3 regions of the Dactylosporangium sp. McL0621 genome follow, and region 2 is predicted to be linked to each of the others. Evidence: riboswitches for the same ligand, from Rfam matches in the RefSeq annotation. Region 2 holds a riboswitch; each other region holds the start of a gene.

Region 1 (5,188 bases), 4.0 Mb from region 2:
ACGACCTGTGGGCCCGCGCCCGCGCCGACGGCCGCGAGTGGGCGCTGACCACCGACGGCGAGGCCCACTACGGGTACGGCAGCGGCCCCGAATGCACCGGCAACGCCACGCTGCTGCGCAAGATCGGCCTGCCGCACCTGCCGCCGGCGATCGCCTGGTCGCCGGACTCGAGCCGGGTGCTGGCCCACCGCACCGACGAGCGCCACGTGCGCGAGACCCACCTCGTCGAGGCCCGGCCGGCCGACGGCGGGCCGCCGCGCACGCATCCGCAGCGGTACGCCTACCCCGGCGACGAGCACCTCCCGCTCGCCGAGCTCGTGGTGCTGGACGTCGCGACCGGCACCGTGGTCCGCGCGCAGACCGAGCCGCTGCTCATGCCGCAGCTGTCACCCATCATGACCAAGTGGGCCTGGTGGGCCGCGGACGGTTCGGCCGTGTACTTCCTCGGCCAGGCCCGCGACCGCCACACCCTCGCGCTGCACCGCCTGGACCCGGCCACCGGCGCCGTCACCACCGTGCTCAGCGAGGCCGGCGACACCCGGGTGGAGCCCAACCAGTGGGCCTACGAGCCGCCGATCGTACGCGTGCTGGCCGACGAGGTGCTGTGGTACTCCCAGCGTGACGGCTCCGGCCACCTGTACCGCTACGACCGGCACACCGGCGCGCCGCTGGGCCGGGTCACCTCCGGGCCCTGGTCGGTGCGGCAGATCCTGCACGTCGACGAGGCGGAGCGCACGGTGTACTTCACCGCCGCCGGCCTCGTCGAGGCCGACCCGTACCGGCGCACGGTGTGCCGGGCCGGCCTGGACGGCACCGGCTTCGCCCGGCTGACCGACGACGAGCTCGACCACGTCGTGACGCTGCCCGGGCACCGGGGGTACTTCGTCGACAGTGCGTCCACAGTGGACACCGCGCCGGTGACCACCGTCCGCGACTGGACCGGGCGCGTGCTGGTCGAGCTCGAGCGGGCCGACATCACCCGGCTCCGGGCCACCGGCTGGACCCCGGCCGAGCGCTTCCGCGTCAAGGCGGCCGACGGCGTGACGGACGTCTACGGGGTGCTGTACCGCCCGCACGGCTTCGACCCCGCGCGCCGCTACCCGGTCGTGGACAGCCTCTACCCGGGCCCGCAGGTCGGCCGGGTCGAGCCCGGCTTCGACCCCGGCGGCATGGGCCTGGACGCCGAGCCCCTCGCCGCGCTCGGGTTCGTGGTCGTCGCGCTCGACGGGCGCGGCACGCCGGGGCGCGGCAAGGCCTTCCACGACGCCTCCTACGGCCGCCTCGGCGACGCCGGGGGCCTGGCCGACCACGTCGCCGCGCTGCGACAGCTCGCCGCGGACCGGCCGTGGATGGACCTCGACCGGGTCGGCGCGTTCGGGCACTCCGGCGGCGGGTTCGCCGCGGCGCGGGCGATGCTGGACTTCCCCGCGGTGTACCGGGCCGGCGTCGCCCTGGCCGGCTCGCACGACGCCCGCTGCTTCAACGCGGGCTTCGTGGAGTCCTACGACGGCGCGGACGACCCGGACGCCTGGGCCCGGACGTCCAATGTGGACCTCGCCGACCGGCTGGCCGGCCCGCTGCTGCTCGTCCACGGCGAGCTCGACGACCAGGTCCACCCGGACCACACGCTGCGCCTGGCCGACCGGCTCATCGCCGCGGACAAGGACTTCGAGCTGCTCATCGTGCCCGGGGCCGAGCACACGTTCCTGGACTGCCTCGCGTACGTGCGCAAGCGCTGCTGGGACTTCCTGGTGCGCGAGCTGATGGGCACCCCGCCGCCCGCGTACCGCCCCGCCGCCATCCCGGTCGGCCCGGAGATGCTCGCCGAGATGTTCGCCTGAGCCACGACACGCCGACACGACATCTGGTGTTTCCAATTCTCCGGCAGCCCTATATATAGTGATGACCGCAGCTGGTTCGGCCGCCCGCCCAGGGCGGCCGAGGCAAGAGGGAACCCGGTGCGAGTCCGGGACTGCCCCGCAGCGGTCAGTGGGAACGATCGCCGTCATGTGCACTGGGCCCGATCAGGCCTGGGAAGCGACGGTCAGTAGGCATGCGCTCGGCGCCCACGAGTCCGAAGACCTGCCAGCGCGCCGCGCACCGCCCGGTGCGCGGCGGTCGAAGGCCGCGCGGGACGGCCGACGCCACGAGCCGGACCCTGGCCGCATGCCGCCGCAGGGGTCCCGGCGGCGTCCCCGCGCGCTCCTTCGGCCCTCCGACCTGAGGCGAGAAAGGGCACGCGGATGCAGGTAAGCAAGCGCAACGGCGACACCGAGGCCGTTGACGTGAACAAGATCGTGCGCGCGGTCGAGCGGTGGGCCGGCGACCTGGACGAGGTCGACCCGCTGCGCGTCGCGACCCGCACGATCAGCGGGCTGTACGACGGGGCGAGCACCGCCGAGCTGGACAAGCTGTCGATCCAGACGGCGGCGGAGCTCATCGGGGAGGAGCCGCAGTACTCGCGGCTGGCCGCGCGGCTGCTGGCCGCGTACGTGGACAAGGAGGTGCGCGGCCAGGGCGTCGCGAGCTTCAGCCAGTCGATCCGCTACGGCCACCAGCTCGGCCTGATCGGCGACGACACCGCCGCGTTCGTCGCCGCGAACGCGCGCAAGCTCGACGACGCCGTCGACCTCGACGGGGACCTGCGGTTCGAGTACTTCGGCCTGCGCACGGTCGCCGACCGCTACCTGCTGCGCCACCCCGAGGCCCGCCTGGTCGTGGAGACGCCGCAGTACTGGCTGCTGCGCGTGGCCTGCGGCCTGTCGCAGACCCCGGGCGAGGCGATCGGGTTCTACCGCCTCATGTCCTCCCTGGCCTACCTCCCGAGCTCGCCGACCCTGTTCAACTCCGGCACGCGGCACACGCAGATGTCGTCGTGCTTCCTCGTCGACTCGCCCCGGGACGAGCTCGACTCCATCTACGAGCGCTACCACCAGGTCGCGCGGCTGTCGAAGTTCTCCGGCGGCATCGGGATCTCGTGGTCGCGCGTGCGCGGGCGGGGCGCGCTCATCCGCGGTACCAACGGGCTATCCAACGGCATCGTGCCCTTTCTCAAGACGCTGGACGCGGGTGTCGCCGCGGTGAACCAGGGCGGGCGGCGCAAGGGCGCGGCGTGCGTGTATCTGGAGCCGTGGCACCCGGACGTCGAGGAGTTCCTGGAGCTGCGGGACAACACCGGCGAGGACGCCCGCCGCACCCACAACCTCAACCTCGCCAACTGGGTGCCGGACGAGTTCATGCGCCGCGTCGAGGCCGACGGCGACTGGTCGCTGATCGACCCCACCGACGCCCCCGAGCTGCCGGACCTCCACGGCGAGGCGTTCGACGCGGCCTACCGCGCGGCCGAGAAGAAGGCGGTGCGCACCGTCAAGGCCCGCGATCTCTACGGCCGCATGATGCGCACCCTCGCCCAGACCGGCAACGGCTGGATGACGTTCAAGGACCGCGCCAACGCCCTGTCCAACCAGACCGGTGGCCCGCGCAACACCATCCACCTGTCGAACCTGTGCACCGAGATCCTCGAGGTCAGCAGCGACGACGAGACCGCCGTGTGCAACCTCGGCTCGATCAACCTCGGCGCGCACGTGACCGGTGCGGGCGTCGACTGGGAGCGACTGCGGGAGACGGTCCGCACCGCCGTGGTCTTCCTCGATCGCGTCATCGACATCAACTACTACCCTTCGCGGCAGGCGGGGGCGTCCAACCCGCGGTGGCGGCCGGTCGGCCTCGGCCTGATGGGCCTGCAGGACGCCTTCTTCGCGCTGAAACTACCGTTCGACTCGGCGGCCGCGCGGGCGTTGTCCACAGCGGTGCAGCAGGAAATTCTGCTCACCGCACTGGAGACGTCGGCGGAACTGGCCGCGCGGTTCGGCCCGCACCCGGCGTACGCCGAGACCAGAGCGGCCGCGGGCGTGCTGCACCCGGACCTGTGGGGCGTTACCACGGATGACGAGCGCTGGGCCGCGCTGCGCACACAGATCGCGGAAAACGGCCTGCGCAACTCGCTGCTCGTGGCGATCGCGCCCACCGCGACCATCGCCTCGATCGCCGGCTGCTACGAGTGCATCGAGCCCCAGGTGTCCAACCTGTTCAAGCGCGAGACGATGTCGGGCGAGTTCCTGCAGATCAACTCCTACCTGGTGCGCGAGCTCAAGACCCGCGGCCTCTGGACGCCGGAGGTCCGCGAGCAGATCAAGCGCGCCGAGGGCTCGGTGCAGGGCATCGGCGAGCTGCCGGCCGACGTCCGCGACCTGTACCGCACCGCGTGGGAGCTGCCGCAGCGCGCCCTGATCGACCTGGCCGCCGCGCGGGCGCCGTACATCGACCAGTCGCAGTCGCTGAACCTGTTCATGAGCGCGCCCACGATCGGCAAGCTCTCCTCGATGTACCTGCACGCCTGGAAGTCCGGCCTGAAGACCACCTACTACCTGCGCTCCCGCCCGGCGACGCGCATCCAGCAGGCGACGGTCCCGCTCATCGCGGTGGCCTGCTCCCTGGAGAGCCCCGAGTCGTGCGAGGCCTGCCAGTGAGCGGTCCGGAGCGCAGCGGAGGGGCCGCTCACCAGAGGCTCAGCCTTCTCGCGCCGGTACCGGAGCCTGCGGAGGTGCCGGCGCGCCTGTTGGACCCCGGCCTGGACCTGACCCTGCGGCCCATGCGGTACCCGCGCTTCTTCGACCGGTACAAGGACGCCATCAAGAACACGTGGACCGTCGAGGAGGTGGACCTGCACAGCGACCGCCCGGACCTGGACCGGCTGACCCCGGCCGAGCGGCACCTGGTCTCGCGGCTGGTCGCCTTCTTCGCCACCGGCGACACGATCGTCGCGAACAACCTCGTGCTGAACCTGTACCAGCACGTGAACTCGCCGGAGGGGCGGCTGTACCTCTCGCGCCAGCTGTTCGAGGAGGCCGTGCACGTCCAGTTCTACCTGAACCTGCTCGACACCTACGTGCCCGACGAGGCCGAGCGCGTCGCGGCCTTCGCGGCCGTGGACAACATCCCGTCGATCGCGCGCAAGGCGGCATTCTGCTTCAAGTGGATCGACTCCGTCTTCGCGCTGCGCTCGCTGCGGACCCGCGACGACCGGCGCGCCTTCCTGCTCAACGTCATCTGCTTCGCCGCGTGCATCGAGGGCCTGTTCTTCTACGGCGCCTTCGCGTACGTGTACTACCTGCGCTCGCGCGGCCTG
Region 2 (5,188 bases):
GGTGCTTGACCTTCGTCATCTCGGTGACCAGGTCGGCGAGCTCGACCAGGTCGGGGTGGGCGTCGCGGCCGGTGACCACGACGTGCTGGTTGCCGGGCCGCTCGCGCAGCGTCTCGACGACGTCGGCGACGTCGACCCAGCCCCACTTGATCGGGTACGTGAACTCGTCGAGCACGTAGAAGCGGTACGCCTCGGCGGCCAGGTCGCGCTTGATCTGGGCCCAGCCCTCGGCGGCCTCGGCGGCGTGGTCGCGCTCGGCGCCGGGCCGCTGGATCCACGACCAGCCCTCGCCCATCTTGTGCCACTGGACGGAGCCGCCCTTGCCGGTCTCGCCGAGCGCGCGCAGGGCGGCCTCCTCGCCGACCTTCCACTTCGGACTCTTCACGAACTGGAACACGGCGATGGGCCAGCCGGCGCTCCACGCGCGCAGCGCCATGCCGAACGCGGCGGTGGACTTGCCCTTGCCCGGCCCGGTGTGCACGGCGAGCACAGGCTTGGTACGGCGCTGGCGGGTGGTGAGCCCGTCGTCGGGAACGTTCTCGACCTTGCCCTGCGGCATCTTCTCAGGCTCCCAGGCTCGACAGTGGAATGCAGGTCGCCTCCAGCGCGGCGGCGAGGCGCCGCGCGAGGTTCAGGCGGATCGGGCCGCTCTCGCAGTCGACCACCACGGCGGGAACGCCGGCCAGCAGCGGTACCGCCCCGAGCGGATCGGGCCCGCTGGTCGAGCGCCCGTCGGTGACGACCACGAGCAGCGGGCGGCGGCGGGCGTCGCGGCGGCGCTCGCCGTGCAGCACGCGGGCGGCCTGGCGCAGTCCGGCGGCCAGCGGCGTGCGGCCCCCGGTGCGCAGCTCGGCCAGGCGGACCACGCCGACCTCGTGGCTCGCGGTCGGCTCGAGCACCAGGGTGGCGTCGTGGCCGCGGAAGGAGACCAGGCCGACCTTGTCCCGGCGCTGGTACGCGTCGCGCAGCAGCGACAGGATCGCGGTCTTCACGACGCTCATCCGCTGCCGGGCGGCCATCGAGCCGGACGCGTCGACGACGAACAGCACCAGGTTCGCCTCGCGGCCGACCTTGACCGCCTCGCGCACGTCGCGGGCCTCGGCGCGGGTCGAACCGCGCATCGCGGCGGCCCGGATCGTGTCGGGCACGTGGATGCTCGTGACCTTCCCGCCGATCGGGGCGCGGGAGCGCACCACGCGCCCGTGCCGCGACAGGGCGGGCGAGCGCCGGCCCGCGTGGGCGCCGGCCTGGCGGTTCGCGCGGCCCGCGATGCTGAGCAGCTTCGGCTTGTACGGCAGCCCGGCGAACGCGAGCTGCCCGGGCGCCGCGACCCCGGCCGAATCCGGCAGGTCCGTCGAATCCGGAATATCCGATAGTTCGGAGTCACGCAGCGAGTCGGATTTGTCGGTAACGGAGCCATCGGCCGGCTCGACCGGCGGCCGCTGCTCGGGCGCGACGGGCGGCGGGGGCGGCCCGCCGGGGTCGGGCGATTCCGACGTTTCCGAAATGTCGGTCGGGCCCGGCGGAACCGGGTCGTCGTCCGGCGGTGGCGGGGGGCCGCCCGGCGGGTCGTCGTCCGGCCCGGTCTCCTGCTCGAGCACCTCTTCCAGGCGATCCCGGTCGGCCCCCGGCGGGTCGAGCGGATCGCGCCGGCGCCGGTGCGGCAGCGCCAGCCGGGCCGCGTCGCGCACGTCGTCCGTCGTGACCACCGTCCGCCCGTGCCAGGCCGCGAGCGCGACCGCCGTCCGCGCGACCACGATGTCGGCCCGGAGGCCGTCGACGCGGTACGCCAGGCAGATCCGCGCGATCCGGTCGAGCTCCGCGTCCGGCAGCGCCACCGCCCCGATCCGGGCCCGGGCGCCGACGATCCGCTCGGCGAGCGCGGCGTCCTCGGCCACGTAGCGCCCGGCGAACCCGGCCGGGTCGGCCTCGTACGCCAGCCGCCGCCGCACGACCTCGGCCCGCGGCGCGGCCTCCTGGGGCGCCGTGACCCCGACGACGAGCCCGAAGCGGTCCACGAGCTGCGGGCGCGGCTCGCCCTCCTCGGGGTTCATGGTGCCCACGAGCAGGAAGCGGGCCGCGTGCTTGACCGAGACGCCGTCGCGCTCGACGTGCGCGCGGCCCATGGCGGCGGCGTCGAGGAGCAGGTCGACCAGGTGGTCGGGGAGCAGGTTGACCTCGTCGACGTAGAGGACCCCGCGGTGCGCGGCGGCCAGCAGGCCCGGCTCGTAGGCCTTGACCCCGTCGCCGAGGGCGCGCTGCAGGTCGAGGGTGCCGACCACGCGGTCCTCGGTCGCGCCGACGGGCAGCTCGACGAGGGCGGAGCGGCGGCGCTCGGCCCCGGCCCCGGGCGTGTGCGGGCCGTCGGGGCACTCGGGGTCGGGCGCGTCCGGGTCGCAGGCGAAGCGGCAGCCGGCGACCACCCCGACCTCGGGCAGCAGCGCGGCGAGGGCCCGCACGACGGTGGACTTGGCGGTGCCCTTCTCGCCCCGGACGAGCACCCCGCCGATGGCCGGTGAGACCGCCGTGAGCAGCAGCGCGAGGCGCAGGTCGGGCAGGCCGACGACGGCCGAGAACGGGTACGGCGAGGTCACGGGCACTCTTCCCTTCGGCGGGTCCGCGCCCGCGAGGCGGCTGTTGCGTCGGCGGCCCGGAGTCTCCTGACTGCCGGATCGCCGCCGCCCCCCGACCTTCCAGCCGTTGCCGGCCGTGGTCCGAGCTGAGGGGCGACTCCCCGGTCACAGTGGCGGGACCGTCCCGGACTCGCACCGGGTTCCTCCGCAGACCGCTCGCCCGCCATCGTGTCCCACCGGCAACCGGCGCGTCAACGTGGCGCGGTGTGACCCTCACGATCCGGGTCCGCCGGCCGATGGGACGGGCATGCGGCGCGCGTTGGACTCGGCCGCCCAGATCGTACTGTGCGTGCTCCTCGCGGCGGTCGCCCTGATCGCCGCCACGCCGCTGCGGCTGCCGCCGCGGGCCCCGGAGAGCTCGGTCGCGCCGCCGGGCACCCGGGCGATGTGGCTGTGGCGGGCCGAGGAGCCGGGGCCGGTCGTGGACTGGGCCGCGGCCAACGGGGTGCGGGCCCTGGTCGCCCTGGCCGCCCTGGTCCTCACGCCGGGGGGTCGCCGCGTGCGGCAGGTCCCCGGACGGCGGCACCAACCAGGAGCGGACCTCACGCAGGCCCAGGTCGACGAGTTCCGGCAGCGCGTGGTCGGCGACCCCGGCTTCGCCGACCGGCTGACCCGGCGCATCCAGGCGACCTGCGGCACGGCGCGGTCGGCGGGCGTACGAGAGCCCCGCGACACGAGGGGGAGGGTGTCGCGGGGCCGGCTCATATATATGGATATCGAGAGCTGTCTCGAGTTAGGCGGTGCGAGGACCCGGAACCGGGCCCCTTCAAGTGGTGCTGAAGCAAGGATGCGGGACGGCACTTGGCGTGGACTTGGCACGCACTTGCGCCGATGTGTCACCCAGGCGACAGGCCGCTACACCAGGGATTCCAGCAGGAGCCGCTCGGCCGCGGCCGCGCGGACCTCGGGCGTCTCGATCGGGTCGTCGCGCAGGTAGGCCAGGCGGCGCTCGAGTTTCTCGTCGAGCGGGACGCGGCGCACCGCGATGAGCCGGACGCCGGCCTCGCAGTCCCACAGGCCCTCGGTCAGGGCGCCCGCGCACGCGTCCGGCTCCAGCTCCAGGCGGGCCCGCAGGTAGGCGGCGCGCTCGTACGAGTGCGGGCTGAACCACAGCGAGCGGATGCGCGGCAGGGCCTGGCGGGCGGCGTCGCCGCCGACGCGGGCGAGGCCGTCGGCGAGGCGGTCGTAGCCGCACAGGTCGTCGTCGCGCCGGTCGAGCCAGTCGAGGCCGGCCAGCAGGGCGGGGCCGTCGGACTCGTCGCCCCGGTCGGCCAGGACGCACAGGGCGCTCCAGTACCGCGCCGAGGACGGGTCGGCCGCGGCGTGCCGGGCGGTCTTCAGCGAGTCGACGGACGGCTCCACGAGGCACCCGGTCTCGTCGGCGGCGCTGAGCAGCTCGCCGAGGCCGGTCAGCGGCTCGGGGCCGTGCGCCACGGCGGCGTGGATGCGCTCGTCCCGCGCGGCCCAGTCGCCCCAGGGGGCGGCGGCCGGCAGGTGCAGGGGGCGCCCGGCGCTGGCGAGGCGGTCGGCGGCGACCGGCAGCAGGTCGTCCCACCAGTTCGCGGGCCACGCGGCGGCGACGGTGCCGAGGGCCTCGCGCCAGTAGGGGCCGATCTGGATGTACCGTCGCAGGCTCTCGACCATCCCGTCGGACCCGGCGCGGCCCAGCGCCTCGGCGACCCGCAGGACGTGCGTGAACTCCCCGGTCTCGTCGTCGGCGGCGAAGAGCCGGGCGACGATCGGGCCGGTCGGCAGCTCCAGGTCGCGGACCAGGCGGGCGAGGTAGACGCCGCGGTCGTCGAGGGGCAGCCAGCGATGGTCGCGGCGGATGCAGGCGTACACGAGCTCCGGCGCGGCCGGGTCCCGTCTGGCCCGCACCGCGCCCCGGCCCAGTCCGCGCTGCAGCGCGCCGGCCCGGGTCCGGGTGGGCAGGTAGTGCCAGTCGTCGTCGAGGCTCATGGCGTCCCAGTCTGCGACGATTCCGGCCGGACCGCCGCCGATTTCCGGTCCCGAAAATGCTTGACAAACGACAGAACGGCACGTTGTGGCCGGTCAGTGGGGTGGCGACGGGCGGCGTGAGCCCGAACACGACGCGGCGCCGGTCGGCGAGTCTGCCGACCGGCGCCGTGAGCGCCGTCACACCACCCCGAGAGGGGCCGATCACGCGCTGGCGTCGTTGATCTCGTTGTCGCTCGTCAGGCCCGAGCCGAGGAAGTTCTCGAAGCGGGACGTGATGCTCTCCAGGCCGGAGATCACCGAGGCCGAGCCGAAGCCCGCCTCGCCGAACCCGGACTCGCCCGCACCCGCCTCGCCGAAGCCGGCGTCGGTGCCGTCGGCCGCGCCGAAGCCCGCGTCGCCGGTGCTCTCCTGGCCGTAGGCCATCAGCCGGTGGTCGTCCTCGACCTCGGTGTGCTCGTAGTGCGTGTACTCGGTGACCTCGTAGTGGTTGCCCGCGGCGTCCGTGTACTCGATGTGCTTGAGGTGCTCGAACTCCTCGTGCTCGAAGCTGTGGTGATCCTGCTCGAGGATGCCGTACTGCGACTGGTGGTCCAGCT
Region 3 (5,188 bases), 2.3 Mb from region 2:
CCGCTCCCGAGGTCGCGCACCTGCTGCCGGCCGGTGCCCGCTCGGGGCACCCGCTGCCGGCCGGTGCCCCCCGAACGAACGTTGAGCGGCGGTCAGCCGGGCAGGATCGCGGAGTACTCCCGCGGCAGCTGCGCCACCGTGTCGCGGTACTCCTTCTCCACCACGTAACCGCGCACATCGTCGCGGACCGCGTCGCGGTCCCAGCCAGGGCTGCACAGCAACTCCTGCATACCGTCCGGCGAACCATCACCAGCCTGCTCCGCCAGGGTCCACCCATTACGCCGTTCCAACGGCGCCAACAACCCCCGCACATAAGCGAACGCTCGCTTCCGCGGCTCCACCCGCCCGAACCGCCCCGCGACCAGCGCGAACAGATCCTCAAGCGCAGCGTTCCACGACTCCACCACCCCAACACTGACCACAATGGATACTAGCGATCCACGACCGACCACTACAAAACGCCGTCGCAGTATTAAAGATCTTTCGATATTGAGGTGAGTCGTTGCGGGCTGATCGTGTTGCCGGGTACGAGAATCGGTGGCATGTCGGTCTCTGCACAGCCGGCGGGTCGGCGTGGTGCCGCTCGTCTGGATGTTGATGTGTTGCGGCAGCGCCGGATTCGGGCGGCGGAGTTGTTCGAGGACGGCGCGCGGCAGGCCGATGTGGTGACGCAACTGGGGGTCTCTGCGCAGACCGCGTCGCGGTGGCATCGGGCGTGGCGGGCCGGCGGCCGGGAGGCCCTGACCGGCGCGCAGCGACTGGGGCGTACGCCGCGGCTGTCGGACGAGCAACTGTCCGAAGTGGAGTCGGCACTGCTGGCCGGGCCGAAGGCCAGCGGGTTCGGCACCGACCTGTGGACCCTCGCCCGGGTGGCGGACGTGATCGAACGGGTCACCAGCGTGCGGTACGGGCCGACGCAGACCTGGACAATCCTGCGGCAGCGCCTCGGCTGGACCCGGCAGCGCCCGGCCCGGCGGGCCGTCGAACGGGACGACGCAGCGATCGAAGCGTGGGTCAAGCAGGACTGGCCCAGGATCAAAAGGGGGCCCGGCGACGGGGAGCGTGGATCTGTTTCCAGGACGAGAGCGGCTTCTCGCTCCTGCCCGTAGTCCGCGGCACCTGGGCACCGCGCGGGCAGACACCCGTGTTGCGGCACCGGTTCTCCTGGTCGCGGATGTCCATGGCCGGTGTGCTGGCCTACCGGCCCGACCGCTCCCGGGCCAAGCTGATCTTCCAGACCAAACCCGGCAGCTACAACACCGAAAGCCTCATCACGTTCCTCACCCAGCTGCGCCGGCACCTGCGCGGCAAGCCGATCGTGCTGATCTGGGACGGGCTGTCCGCGCACCGGTCCAAGGACATGAAGGCATGGCTGGCCACCCAGCAGCACTGGCTGACCGTCGAAGCACTGCCCGGCTACGCCCACGACCTCAACCCCATGGAACTGGTCTGGGGCAACCTCAAAGCCACCGAACTGGCCAACCTGTGCCCCGACATCCTCAACGACGCCGACACCGCCGTCCACACCGGCCTGCACCGGATCGGCAGCAGCTACCAACTGTGCTTCAACTTCCTCGACCACACCGGCCTACGTCTCTGACCATCACTCAAATACCGAAAGATCTTTAAGAGGGAATCCGGTGCAGAACCGGGACTGCCCGCAGCGGTGAGTGGGAACGAAAGCCGTCAACAAAGCACTGGGCCACACGGCCTGGGAAGCGACGGCCGGTAGGTGACCTTTCGGTCGCGCCCACGAGTCCGAAGACCTGCCCGCGCTGCGCACACCGCCGGTGTGCGCCGCCGACGACCTCTCGGGCGGGTCAGGGCGGAAGCGGTACGGCCGCCCTTTTGGGCCGTATCCCTGCCTCCCTCCTTCCCGAGCGCCGTCGGGCACTTCGAGGGAACGAAACGTCTGGTGGCTCCTGCATTCGGGCAGAGCACCGTGCTCGGCTACCCACGCATCGGCGGGAACCGGGAACTGAAGACAGGCCGTCGAGGCGTACTGGGCGGCCGGGAAGATCGACGCCGCCGCGCTGGGACAGACCGCGGCCGGGTTGCGGGCCGAGGTCTGGCAGACGCTGCGCGACGCCGGGGTTGGCCGCGATCCCGTCCAACACGTTCTCGTACTACGACCACGTCCTGGACACCGCCGTCGCCGTCGGCGCGGTCCCGGCATGCTTCGCCCGGCTCGGCCGGTCCGAGCTGGACACATACTTCGCGATGGCCCGCGGCGTCGACGCCGAGCCGGCGCTGGAGCTGACGAAGTGGTTCGACACCAACTACCACTACCTGGTGCCGAGATCGGCCCGGACACCGCGTTCGCGGCCAATCCGGTCAAGGCCCTCGGCGAGATCGCCGAGGCCGCCGCCCTGGGCATCGCCACCCGGCCGGTGCTGCTCGGCCCGGCCACGTTTCTGCTCCTGGCCAAGGGCGAGGACCCGTTCGCCCGCCTCGACGACCTCGTCGAGGTCTACGCGCAAATCCTCGCCGTCCTGGCCGCCACCGGCGTCGCCTGGGTACAGCTGGACGAGCGCGCCTACGTCGCCGACCGCACCCCGGAGGAGATCGACGGGCTACGCCCGCCTACACCCGCCTTGGCGAGCTCACCGACCGGCCGCAGATCTTCGTCGCCACGTACTTCGGCGACCTTGGTGACGCTCTGTCGGCGCTGCTGGCCAACTCGGTCGAGGCGATCGGTGTGGACCTCGTCGCCGGGCCCGGCAACCTCGACCGGCTCGCCGCCGCAGGCCACTCCCCGCGCGTGCCGTCCCACGAGGAGGTCGTCCAGGCGCTGCGGCGAGCAGTCGCGGCCGTCCCGGCCCGACGCCTGTGGGTCAATCCCGACTGCGGCCTGAAGACCCGCGGCTATGCCGAGGTCGAGGCGTCACTGTTGCACTTTTGTCGCGGCCGTCGCCGAGGTCCGCGCGAGCTGATCGTCCGCATTCCCGGGCGGTCGCGCGTCGCTGCGGCGGGCCGGCACGTTCAGCCCGAAGTGACCGCGTCAGTCGGTCGTCGGGCGGACCAGGCCGGTGTTGTACGCGGCGATGACGAGCTGGGCCCGGTCGCGGGCGGCGAGCTTCATCAGCAGCCGGCTGACGTGGGCCTTCGCGGTGGACAGGCTGACATGCAGGTGCGCGGCGATCTCGGCGTTGGACAGGCCGAGGCCGACCAGGGTCAGCACCTCCCGCTCCCGGTCGGTGGTGTTGTCCAGGTCGGCGACCGGCTGCCGGCCGGGCTCCGGGCGGCGGACGAACTCCTCGATGAGCCGCCGGGTGACGCTCGGCGCGAGCAATGACTCGCCGGAGGCGACGACGCGGATCGCGGTGAGCAGGTCGGCCGGGCGGGTGTCCTTGAGCAGGAAGCCGCTGGCGCCGTTGCGGAGGGCGGCGAAGACGTACTCGTCGACGTCGAACGTGGTGAGGATGATGACCCTCACCGCGGCGAGGTTCGGCCGGGTGCAGATCTGCCGGGTCGCCTCGATTCCGTCCAGGCCGGGCATCCGGACGTCCATGAGCACGACGTCGGGCCGTTCCCGGGCCGCGAGGTCGACCGCGTCGGCGCCAGTGGCGGCCTCGCCGACGGCGGTGAGGTCGGGCGCGGTGTCGACCAGGACCCGGATGCTGCCGCGGACCAGCGTCTGGTCGTCGGCGACCACCACGCGGATCACGCGGCCTCCGCCCGGGGGATCGCGAACGTGGCGACGACCTGGAAGCCCGGGCGGTCGGGCGACGGGCCGGCCTGCAGGGTCCCGCCGTACATGCGGGTCCGCTCCCGCATCCCGGTGATGCCGTGGCCGGCAGCGGCGGCTCCGCCCCGTCCCTCGTCGCTCACCCGCACCGTGACCAGGGACGGGCCGCGGTCGATGCACACCCGGCAGCGATCGGTCGCGGCGTGCTTGATGACATTGGTGACGGCCTCCTGCACGACACGATAAGCGGCCAGATCCACGCCGGCGGGCAGCCCGCCCGGCTCGCCGGTGACCTCCAGGGCGACGTGGACGCCGGCGGTGGCGGCCTGGGCGACCAGCGCCGGCACGTCGGCGAGGCCCGGGGCCGGCCGGGCCGGTTCCTCCGGATCGCGCAGCACCCCGAGCAGCGCCCGCATCTCCTGCAGCGCGGCCCGGCTCATCTCCTCGATGGAGGCCAGCGCCCGGCGCGCCTCCTCGGGGCGTTCGGCGGCCACGTGGTTGGCCACACCGGACTGCAGCGCGATCACGCTCATCGAGTGGGCGACAACGTCGTGCAGCTCGCGCGCGATCCGCAGGCGCTCGTCGGTCAGCCGGCGCTCGGCCCGCTGCTCGTTGTGCAGGCGCTGATGCTGTACCGCATAGCCGATGACCCACGCGATCGACACCAGCAGCGCGCCCTCCAACAGCGATCCGACCCGGTTCGGGCCGGGCCGGGCCAGCGGGGCGGCGACGACGCCGACCGCGCCGGCGAGCAAGGTGCCGGCCAGCACCCACAGCGCCACGCGGCGGGGGAAGCGCAGCGGGATCAGGTACATCACGAAGGCGACCACCACCCACGGCAGCGGGAACGCGCCTGCGCCCAGGGCGACCGGCCCGGCGAGCAGCGCGACGCCGAGCGCGACCACTGGCCGCCGGCGCCGCAGCGCCCCGGCGGCCAGCGCCGCCGCCAGGCCGGCCCAGAACGCCCAGGATGGCCCCTGCGGCCCGGCCGCCGCCCGCGTCGGCACCGCGGAGCCGACCAGCAGTACCAGCGCGGTCACGCAGTCGATCGCAACCCACTGCGCGGCGCTGAGGCGATCGGTCGGGTGGAGCCGCATACGGATCACGCTAACGCCCCGCGCGGTTCGGTGTCGTCGGACCACGGACCGATGCCGTGGGGTGTACTCCAGGCTGAACGGCGGCGCGAAAGTCCGGACCCGGGCCCGACGACGGGCGCAGCGCCCGCGGCGCACGGTGGTACCGACGACACCGACGGCAAGGAGGACCCCACGATGACGGCTGCCATCGACGCCCGCGGCCTGGGCAAGCGCTACCAGGGCCGGTGGGCCCTGCAGGAATGCACGATGTCGATCCCGGCCGGGCACGTGGTCGGGCTCGTCGGGCCCAACGGCGCCGGCAAGAGCACGCTGGTGAACCTCGCGGTCGGGCTGCTCGCCCCGACCGGTGGCACCGTGCGCGTGTTCGGCGGGCCGCCCGGGGCGAGCCGGGCCCGGATCGGGT

The links. Region 2 has a riboswitch for cobalamin ahead of ACPPVO_RS13315 (VWA domain-containing protein). Riboswitches for the same ligand answer to the same signal wherever they lie in the genome.
Region 1: another riboswitch for cobalamin. It lies ahead of ACPPVO_RS32195 (ribonucleoside-diphosphate reductase subunit alpha); the one in region 2 lies ahead of ACPPVO_RS13315 (VWA domain-containing protein).
Region 3: another riboswitch for cobalamin. It lies ahead of ACPPVO_RS24925 (hypothetical protein); the one in region 2 lies ahead of ACPPVO_RS13315 (VWA domain-containing protein).

The regions. Positions count from the first base shown of each region.
Region 1 covers NZ_CP188259.1:6,815,714-6,820,901, forward strand. Annotated here, with positions in the region: gene ACPPVO_RS32190 (DPP IV N-terminal domain-containing protein) at 1-1,841, shown strand, start outside; cobalamin riboswitch at 1,897-2,104, shown strand; gene ACPPVO_RS32195 (ribonucleoside-diphosphate reductase subunit alpha) at 2,244-4,529, shown strand; gene ACPPVO_RS32200 (ribonucleotide-diphosphate reductase subunit beta) at 4,604-5,188, shown strand, end outside.
Region 2 covers NZ_CP188259.1:2,840,508-2,845,695, forward strand. Annotated here, with positions in the region: gene cobO (cob(I)yrinic acid a,c-diamide adenosyltransferase) at 1-559, opposite strand, end outside; gene ACPPVO_RS13315 (VWA domain-containing protein) at 564-2,594, opposite strand; cobalamin riboswitch at 2,655-2,778, opposite strand; gene ACPPVO_RS13320 (hypothetical protein) at 2,847-3,116, opposite strand; gene ACPPVO_RS13325 (hypothetical protein) at 3,489-4,592, opposite strand; gene ACPPVO_RS13330 (hypothetical protein) at 4,794-5,188, opposite strand, start outside.
Region 3 covers NZ_CP188259.1:5,160,318-5,165,505, reverse strand. Annotated here, with positions in the region: partial or broken gene ACPPVO_RS24940 (IS701 family transposase) at 153-407, opposite strand; gene ACPPVO_RS24935 (winged helix-turn-helix domain-containing protein) at 666-1,109, shown strand; gene ACPPVO_RS24930 (IS630 family transposase) at 1,010-1,600, shown strand; cobalamin riboswitch at 1,568-1,788, shown strand; partial or broken gene ACPPVO_RS24925 (hypothetical protein) at 1,849-2,833, shown strand; gene ACPPVO_RS24920 (response regulator) at 3,002-3,667, opposite strand; gene ACPPVO_RS24915 (sensor histidine kinase) at 3,664-4,785, opposite strand; gene ACPPVO_RS24910 (ATP-binding cassette domain-containing protein) at 4,960-5,188, shown strand, end outside.